DNA from 2 places in the Lawsonibacter sp. LCP25S3_E2 genome. Region 2 is predicted to be linked to the other one. Evidence: riboswitches for the same ligand, from Rfam matches in the RefSeq annotation. Region 2 holds a riboswitch; the other holds the start of a gene.
The links. A riboswitch is a leader RNA that binds a small molecule or an ion and turns the genes downstream of it on or off. The one in region 2 is predicted to bind glycine.
Positions count from the first base shown of each region.

Region 1: it holds a riboswitch for glycine, as region 2 does, so the genes downstream of both, ACTQ3R_RS14790 (alanine/glycine:cation symporter family protein) here and ACTQ3R_RS07525 (alanine/glycine:cation symporter family protein) in region 2, are expected to answer to the same signal.

Region 1 is NZ_JBQKJL010000023.1:36,049-40,388, forward strand. Features, by position in the region: gene secA (preprotein translocase subunit SecA) at 1-1,057, opposite strand, end outside; glycine riboswitch at 1,390-1,492, shown strand; gene ACTQ3R_RS14790 (alanine/glycine:cation symporter family protein) at 1,609-3,027, shown strand; gene rlmD (23S rRNA (uracil(1939)-C(5))-methyltransferase RlmD) at 3,137-4,340, shown strand, end outside.
Region 2 is NZ_JBQKJL010000006.1:147,678-152,017, reverse strand. Features, by position in the region: gene ACTQ3R_RS07530 (stage III sporulation protein AB) at 1-786, opposite strand, end outside; gene ACTQ3R_RS07525 (alanine/glycine:cation symporter family protein) at 883-2,271, opposite strand; glycine riboswitch at 2,407-2,491, opposite strand; glycine riboswitch at 2,495-2,577, opposite strand; gene ACTQ3R_RS07520 (ABC transporter substrate-binding protein) at 2,958-4,184, shown strand.

The DNA.
Region 1 (4,340 bases), on a different contig from region 2:
TGGCCTGGTGGAGGCCCTCGTTATACCGGCGGCCGAACATCAGACGGCCGGTGAACTCGTCCACAATGATGACCTGGCCGTCTTTGACCACGTAGTCGATGTCCCGCTTCATTACACCACGGGCCTTGATGGCCTGGTTGATGTGGTGAGAGAGGGTGGTGTTCTCCATATCGGCCAGGTTTTCCACCTGGAAGAACTGCTCGGCCTTTTGGATGCCCCGTGCGGTGAGGGTAGCGGTGCGGGCCTTTTCATCCACGATGTAGTCCGCATCGATGCTGGTATCCTCTTCCTCTTTGTCGTCTACCTTGGCGATGCGCTGGCACTTGAGCTTGGAGACGAACTGGTCGACAATGGTGTAGAGCTGGGTGGACTTTTCGCCCTGGCCGGAGATGATCAGGGGGGTGCGGGCCTCGTCGATGAGGATGGAGTCCACCTCGTCCACAATAGCGAAGGCGTGGCCCCGCTGGACCAGCTCCTGAGAGTAGATGGCCATGTTGTCCCGCAGATAGTCAAAGCCGAACTCGTTGTTCGTGCCGTAGGTGATGTCTGCCTGATAGGCGGCTTTCTTGGCCTCACCCACCACGCCGTGAATCACCAGGCCCACGGTCAGGCCCATGAAACGGAACACCTTGCCCATCCACTCGCTGTCGCGCTTGGCCAGGTAATCGTTGACGGTAATAACATGCACGCCCTTGCCTGCCAAAGCGTTCAGGTAGGCAGGAAGGGTAGCCACCAGGGTCTTACCTTCGCCGGTCTTCATCTCGGCGATCCGGCCCTGGTGCAGCACGATGCCGCCCACCACCTGGACCCGATAGGGGCGCATACCCAGCACACGCCAGGCAGCCTCACGGCAGGCGGCAAAGGCCTCGGGCAGAATGTCGTCCAGAGTCTCGCCGTTGGCAAGGCGGGCTTTCAGCTCGGGGGTTTTAGCCTGAAGCTGCTGGTCAGTAAGGGCCTTATATTCCTCCTCCAGAGCGTCCACCTTGTCGGCGATGGGGTAGATGGACTTCAGCTCCCGCTGAGAGGAGGTGCCAAAAAGTTTGGTAAACAGGCTCATAACGAAAACACCTCTCGGTTGCAGATTTGCGACAAAATTTGCGCATAGTAATACATTTTAGCTAATCGTGATAGAGTATATCACACTCAGAGGTTAGAAAAAAGACCAAATTGTAAACTTTTACTGTGAAACTAAACAAAGAAACTGGGGGAGACTGCTAGGAATCCGTGACTGACGTATAATTGTTCGCCAGGGGTTGACAAATGTTCCCTGCTGTGGTATGGTTACCACGCAACTGAATAGGACAGACGAAGCGCCCAGGAAAATGGCCAAAGCGGCCTGCCGAAGGAGTAACACTCTCAGGTTTCCCTATGGGGATGAGGACTGTGCGCGGATGTAACTCTGGAGAAGCTCGTTAAGCCGAGTGCCGAAGGTGCAAAGCGGGGACGGTTCACGCCCTGCCAATCTCTCAGGCAAAAGGACAGAGGAAACAGGTGCCCTGGGGGCATCTGCTTTATGCGCACGGTTTGGTTGCCGGGCGTATATTCTCCGGAGCGGTCGATTCTATCGGTCGTTCCGTTTTTTTATTTTTTAGGAGGGAGAAAATCAATATGTCCGAATTCATCGCTTCGGTAGAGGAAGTGCTCTACCCAATTGTGGCTAACATCAACGTCTATTTGTCCAACTACATTCTGGTGTTCCTGCTCATCGGCGTAGGCCTGTGGTATTCCATCAAAACCCGGTTTGTCCAGGTGCGCTGCTTTGGAGAAGGGATGAAAAAGGTCTTTGGCAACCTGTCCCTCAGCGGCGGGAAGCAGGAGCACGGCATGAGCTCCTTCCAGGCTCTGGCCACCGCCATTGCTGCCCAGGTGGGTACCGGCAACATCGTGGGTGCCTCCGGCGCCATCCTGGCCGGCGGACCAGGCGCTATTTTCTGGATGTGGATCATTGCCTTCTTCGGTATGGCTACCATCTATGCCGAGGCTACTCTGGCCATCAAGACCCGCCGGAAGGACCCGGACGGCTCCTATCACGGCGGCCCGGTGTACTACATTACCACCGCGTTTCAGGGTGCGTTCGGTAAATTCCTGGCCGGCTTCTTTGCGGTAGCCATTATCCTGGCTCTGGGCTTTATGGGCTGCATGGTGCAGTCCAACTCCATCGGCTCCACCTTCCAGACCGCCTTTGGTGTGCCCTCCTGGATCGTGGGTATCGTGCTGGTGGTGGTGTGCGGCCTGATTTTTGTGGGCGGCGTGCAGCGGCTGGCCGCGGTGACGGAGAAGATTGTCCCCGTCATGGCTGTCATCTTCCTGGCCGGCGGCCTGGTGGTACTGGTCATGCGGGCTGCCTACATTCCCGCTACCTTTGCCATGATTTTCAAGTATGCCTTTGAGCCCCAGGCCATTATCGGCGGCGGCTTTGGCTATGCCCTGAAGGAGGCCATCAGCCAGGGTGCCAAGCGTGGCCTGTTCTCCAATGAGGCCGGTATGGGCTCCACTCCCCACGCCCACGCCCAGGCCAATGTGAGCGACCCCCACGACCAGGGCGTAGTGGCCATGATCGGCGTCTTCATGGATACCTTCGTGGTGCTGACCCTGAACGCTCTGGTGGTCATCTCCACCCTATATACTCCGGACGGACCTCTGGCGGAGTGCGGCGCTGCCGCGGCCAGCACGACTCTGAATAAGGCCAACCTGGCTCAGACTGCCTTTGGCAGCGTGATGGGAACGGAGGCCGGCGCCATGTTTGTGGCGGTGTGTCTGTTCTTCTTCGCCTTCTCCACCATTCTAAGCTGGAACCTGTTCGGCAAGATCAATGTGGTCTATCTGTTTGGCAAGAAGTCTGCCAAGATTTATTCCGCCATCGGCCTGGTATTTATTTTCCTGGGTACTTTGATGTCCAACGATCTGGTGTGGGAGATGACGGATATGTTCAATAACCTGATGGTCATTCCCAACGCCATCGGCCTGTTTGCCCTCACCGGTATGGTGGTCAGCTCTACCCACGGGGTTGGGACCTGCAAGAAGTAAAAAGTTCTCGTTCGCCCGGCCTCTGGGAGGAGGCCGGGCTTTTTTCCTTTACGAAGGGGAACGGACATGGTATGATGGAGAAAATAAGGAAAACAGTGAGGAATTGCCCATGGAAGCCTGGAAGAAAAACAGCGTATACACCCTAGAGGTGGATGGATATACGGCCGAGGGTATGGGAGTCGCCCGGCTGGAGGGCCGGGTGGTGTTTGTCCCCGGCACCATCCGGGGGGAGCAGTGGCAGGTGCAGCTGCTGAAGGTCAACAAACATGTGGCCTGGGGCAGGGGAGTGCAGCTGCTTCGTTCCTCGCCGGAACGCTTGGAGCCCGATTGCCCGCTCTACGGCCGGTGCGGGGGCTGCCAATTCCGGCACATGACCTATGAGGAGGAGCTGCAGGGGAAGCGGCAGCGCATTCAGGATGCGCTGAGCCGTCTGGGCGGGGTAGAACTACAACTATCCGATGTATTGGGCGCGGAAAATACAATGCGTTATCGGAATAAGGTGCAGTTTCCTGTATCTGTGGAGAAAAATGGACTGGCAGTGGGATACTACCGCAGCCGCAGCCACGATGTACTGGACGCCCCGGACTGCGCGCTCCAGCCGGTGAGTGTGACTGCCCTTCGGCAGGCGTTTAAGGAATGGATGGAGGAATATGCCGTTCCTGCTTACGAGGAAAAGCAGGGCACAGGACTGGTGCGCCACCTCTATGTGCGCACCAACAGCCGGGGAGAGAGCCTGGTGTGTGTGGTGGTCAACGGGAAGAAGCTTCCCTATGAAGCGGAGCTGGGGCAGCGCCTGGTCCAGGCGGAGCCGGGGCTTGTGGGGATTGTGCTCAATGCCAACACACGGGATACCAATGTGATCCTGGGACCGGAATCCCGCACCCTCTGGGGGCGGGATTGGCTGGAGGAGGAGCTGTGCGGCCTGACCTTCCGGCTGTCGGTGCCATCCTTCTTTCAGATCAATCGTGCCCAGACTCAGCGGCTGTATGCCCTGGCCCTTGACTTTGCCGGTCTGACCGGGAACGAGACGGTGCTGGACCTCTATTGCGGGATTGGCACCATCTCCCTGGCCATGGCCAAGGAAGCGGGGAAGGTCATTGGGGCGGAGATCGTCCCTCAGGCCATTGAGGACGCGAAGGAAAATGCCCGGCGAAACGGCCTGGAAAACACGGAGTTTTTCTGCGGTGATGCGGGAGCGGTGGCGGAGAAGCTGGCACAGGAGGGCGTGCATCCTCAGGTGATTTGTGTTGACCCACCCCGGAAGGGGCTGGGAGAAGAAGTCCCCGCGATCTTGGCCGGGATGGGACCGGAGC
Region 2 (4,340 bases):
CGCCCCATGGGCGGTGGCCAGCAGTGTGACGCCACACCCCGCCGCCGTCTCCAGCGCTGCCACATCCTCGGGGGCGGTGATCTCATCCACCGCCAGCACTTGTGGGTTCATGGCCCGCAGAAGGAGCATGAGTCCCTGGGCTTTTGGACAGCCCTCCACCACATCGGTACGGGGCCCCACCTCCAGCTGCGGTTCCCCCTGAAAGAGGGCGGCTACCTCTCCCCGTTCATCCGCCAGAGACACCCGCAGGGGACAACACCCCTCCCCCCAGGACACGGCACGGATCAGGTCCCGGAGCAGGGTGGTTTTTCCCAGTCCCGGAGGAGAGAGGATCAAGGTATCCGCCAACCGTCCCCCTGGACACAGCCCGTCCAAAACAGGGGCGCAGGCCCCCTTGATCTGCCGGGCTATGCGGATGCTGGCCGAGGAGAATGCGCGCAGGGCATGGATCTGCCCTGCTTCCATGGCGGCAGTTCCGCACAAGCCGATCCGGTGCCCCCCCTGGATCGTCAGGTATCCTTGACGCACCTGAGGCAGTACTGTGTGTACCGAAGCCTGACTGGCGATTTCCAAAAGCTGCTCCAACTCTCGGCTCTCCACCGGTGCTCCCCCCAAAGAACGCTCCCCCTCCGGCAGCAGGGCGGTCATGGGCCAGCCTGTCCGCAGCCGCAGTTCCTCCACTCTGCCCTGGTCCGCCTCACTCAGCGCCAGGGCCTCCCGCCGCAGGCGCTGGGGAAGTGCCCCTACCGCCTGGCGATATGCCTGGGATGCTTTTGTCTTTTGCATAACTTCACCCGCCTTTGTCTCATCTATATGAGGACAGGCCCGGCCATATGCAAAAAAATACCGGCGGCCCTGATAGGGCCGCCGGTCAAAGCGGTTTTATTTTTTTATGGTCCTGTTGAAATAATCCCGGCTCAGCCTGGCCACCACACCGGACAAGGCCAACAGGCCCACCAGGTTGGGGATAGCCATCATGCCGTTCAAGGTGTCGGCGATGCTCCACATGAGTTTCCCGGAGCCCGTGGACCCCACCACGCACATCAGCACAAAGGCTGCTTTATAGACGATTTTGATCACCTTATTCTCCCCTGTCAGATAGCCCCAGCACCGCTCACCATAATAGCTCCAGCCCAGAATGGTGGAAAGGGCAAAGAACAAAAGGCTGACTTGAATGATAAGGCCACCCAGCTCACCGGGGAGAATGGTATTGAAGGCCTTCACCGCCGCGGCACCGTTGGAGGTATGGGCGGCCAGCGCAGTCTCTCCCAGCTCCAGGCCGGACAAAAGCACCGTCAGAGAGGTGATGGTACAGATGACAATAGTGTCGATGAACACCTCAAACACTCCCCACATAGCCTGCTCGATCGGTTCGTCGGTGGAGGAGGCAGCGTGGGCAATGGGGGCAGAGCCGAGTCCGGCCTCATTGGAGAACACACCACGGGCAAAACCCTGCTTCATTGCTACCATGAAGGCGTAGCCAAACACACCGCCGCCCACCGCCTCCATACTGAAAGCGCTGGTCACAATGTTGGCAAGCACACCGGGGACATCTCCAATGCGCATAACGATCACGACCACACCGGCCAGGATATAGAAGATGGCCATAAAGGGCACCAGATAGGAGGCCACCTGACCAATGCGCTTGACACCGCCGATGACCACAACGGCCACAATAACGGCCAGCAGTACGCCCGCCACCCTGGTGTCCATCCCGAACATTCCATTCATGGCTCCGGCAATCTCGCTGGACTGGGCGATATTACCGATTCCAAAGGAAGCGACACCGCCCAAAAGGGCAAAGAGCACGGCCAGGGGCTTCCAGCCCTTGCCCAGGCCCCGCTCAATGTAATACATGGGGCCGCCCTTGTGGGTGCCATTCTCATCGGTCACCCGGTACTCCAGAGCCAGGGCGATCTCGGCATATTTGGTACACATGCCAAAGAAAGCAGATACCCACATCCAAAACACAGCGCCGGGGCCCCCGATGAAGATGGCGCCGGTAACACCGGCAATGTTGCCTGTACCCACGGTGCCCGCCAGGGCAGTGGTCACCGCCTGGAAGGGGGACAAATTGCTCCCATGGTCTTTGTCTGACTTACGAAACAGAGATCCCACTGTATTTTTCATAATGTAACCAAACCGGCGCACCTGAACCCAGCCGGTGCGGCAGGTGAGAAACACACCAGTCCCCACCAACAGTGCCAGCATAATCGGGCCCCACACAAAGCCGCTGACTGCGCTGTTGACCGTGGTGATCATTTCCATCATGTTAATCCTTCCCCTCTCTGCAACATAGCCCAAACAGACAAACAGAGGAGTCCGGCCCGATGCCAAACCCCTCTTTTCCAAGCTATTGACGGCGATCCCGGCGGGTCCGGATTGGCCCCGATCCGTTTGCGCTGTCTCTGTCCTTTTGCCTGAGAGATTGACGGCGGAAGCTCCGCCGTTTTGCACCTTCGGCCCCCGCACAGGGCGGGTGTCTCCAGAGTGCCATCCGTCCACAGTCCTCGTACCTGAGAGCGTTACACCGTCGGTGGGCCCGTTAAAACGGGGCCGCTTCCCTGTGAACATCGTCTGGCCTGTTCAGTTGTCCGTTTGTTAAGGACAATTATATGCTCACAGCACACAAATTACAAGAAAATTTTCCGGTCGATTGCTTTATTTCGCTAATATATACAAAATATTTTTATATTCCCTCCAGTATTTCGGTATCTACTACAAAAACAGGTTTTAAAACGTCCCCATTCTCCCATATCTTGCGTTTGTTCTCCCCTCTTCTCGGCTCTCTGACAGGCAAATCTGCAACTTTGCAGAAAATACTTTGCAAATCTGTATTGCTTTTTCCCTGGCACCAAGGTATAATGTCACCATATTCGCGTACAAGTGTATTTGCCAGAAAAACATTTTTGTGGCAATTCCGCGCGAGCAACCTATTTGGAAAAGGAGTAAGAATGATGAAAAAGTTTCTTGCAAGCGCTCTTTCCGCTGCTATGATGCTGAGCCTGCTGGCCGGCTGCGGCGGAGGAAATACCTCTTCCGGCTCCACTCCCAGCGGTTCCGCCAGCACCGGCAGCTCTGCCGCCGCCGGTGACAAGGTTGTCAAGATCGGTGTCTTTGAGCCTGCCACCGGCGACTCTGCTTCCGGCGGCAAAAAAGAGATGCTGGGCATGCAGTTTGCCAACTCTGAGACTCCCACTGTCACCGTGGGCGGCGAGGAGTATCAGGTCCAGCTGGTCTACGCCGACAACGGCTCCACTACCGATAAGGCCCCCACCGCCGCCGCGCAGCTGGTCAGCGAGGGCGTGGCTCTGGTGCTGGGCTCCTATGGCTCCGGCGTGTCCATTGCCGCCAGCCCCACCTTCAGCAATGCAGGCATTCCCGCCATCGGCGTCACCTGCACCAATCCCCAGGTAACCGCCGGCAACGACCACTACTTCCGCATCTGCTTCCTGGACCCCTTCCAGGGCACCGTTCTGGCCAACTTCTCCATGGATAAGTTCCAGGCTAAGACCGCCTATTGTCTGGGCGAGGCGGGCAACGAGTACGACCAGGGCCTGATCGCCTTCTTCAAGACCGCCTTTGAAGCGGCCGGCGGCAAGGTCATCACCGACTCCTTCCCCACCAACAACTCTGACTTCAACTCCTACCTGAACAAGGCCAAGGCTGAGGGCGCCGATGTTATCTTTACCCCCGTGTCCATTGCCTACGCCACCCAGATCATCACCCAGGCCGCCTCTCTGGGTCTGGACATCCCCTTTGTGGGCTCCGACACTCTGGACGACAACATGGTTCTGGAGGCCGCCAAGGGCACCAACATCCAGCTGTACGTCTCCACCTTCTATCAGGAGGGCGGCAACCCCACCTTCGATGAGGGCGTGAAGAATTACATCAACACCGCTTCCGGCGCTCTGGACGCCAATGGCGGCAACGACACCGTGGCCGCTGTCACCGCTATGGGCTACGATGCCTACTATGTGGCTCTGGAGGCCATCAAGGCCGCCGACTCCGTGGACCCCGCCGCCATCAAGGCCGCGCTGTGGGATGTGGAGTATGACGGCGTGTCCGGCCACATCGCCTTTGACGACACCAACGGCGATGCGGTCCGCGATACCGCTTACATCAAGCACTCCACCAACGACGGCGCCTGGGAGCTGGAGACCCAGCAGACGGTGGCTCAGTAAGTCCACCCCGCACACAACGGACTGGATATTTGGCGGGGGCCCCACAGGGTCCCCGCCAAATCCTGATTATTCCCCGGCTGGGCCGCCTCAAAAGGAGGCGGGCCTTCCTCTTTTTGAGACAGCCCAGCGTCCCAACCACACATACATAATTGGGAG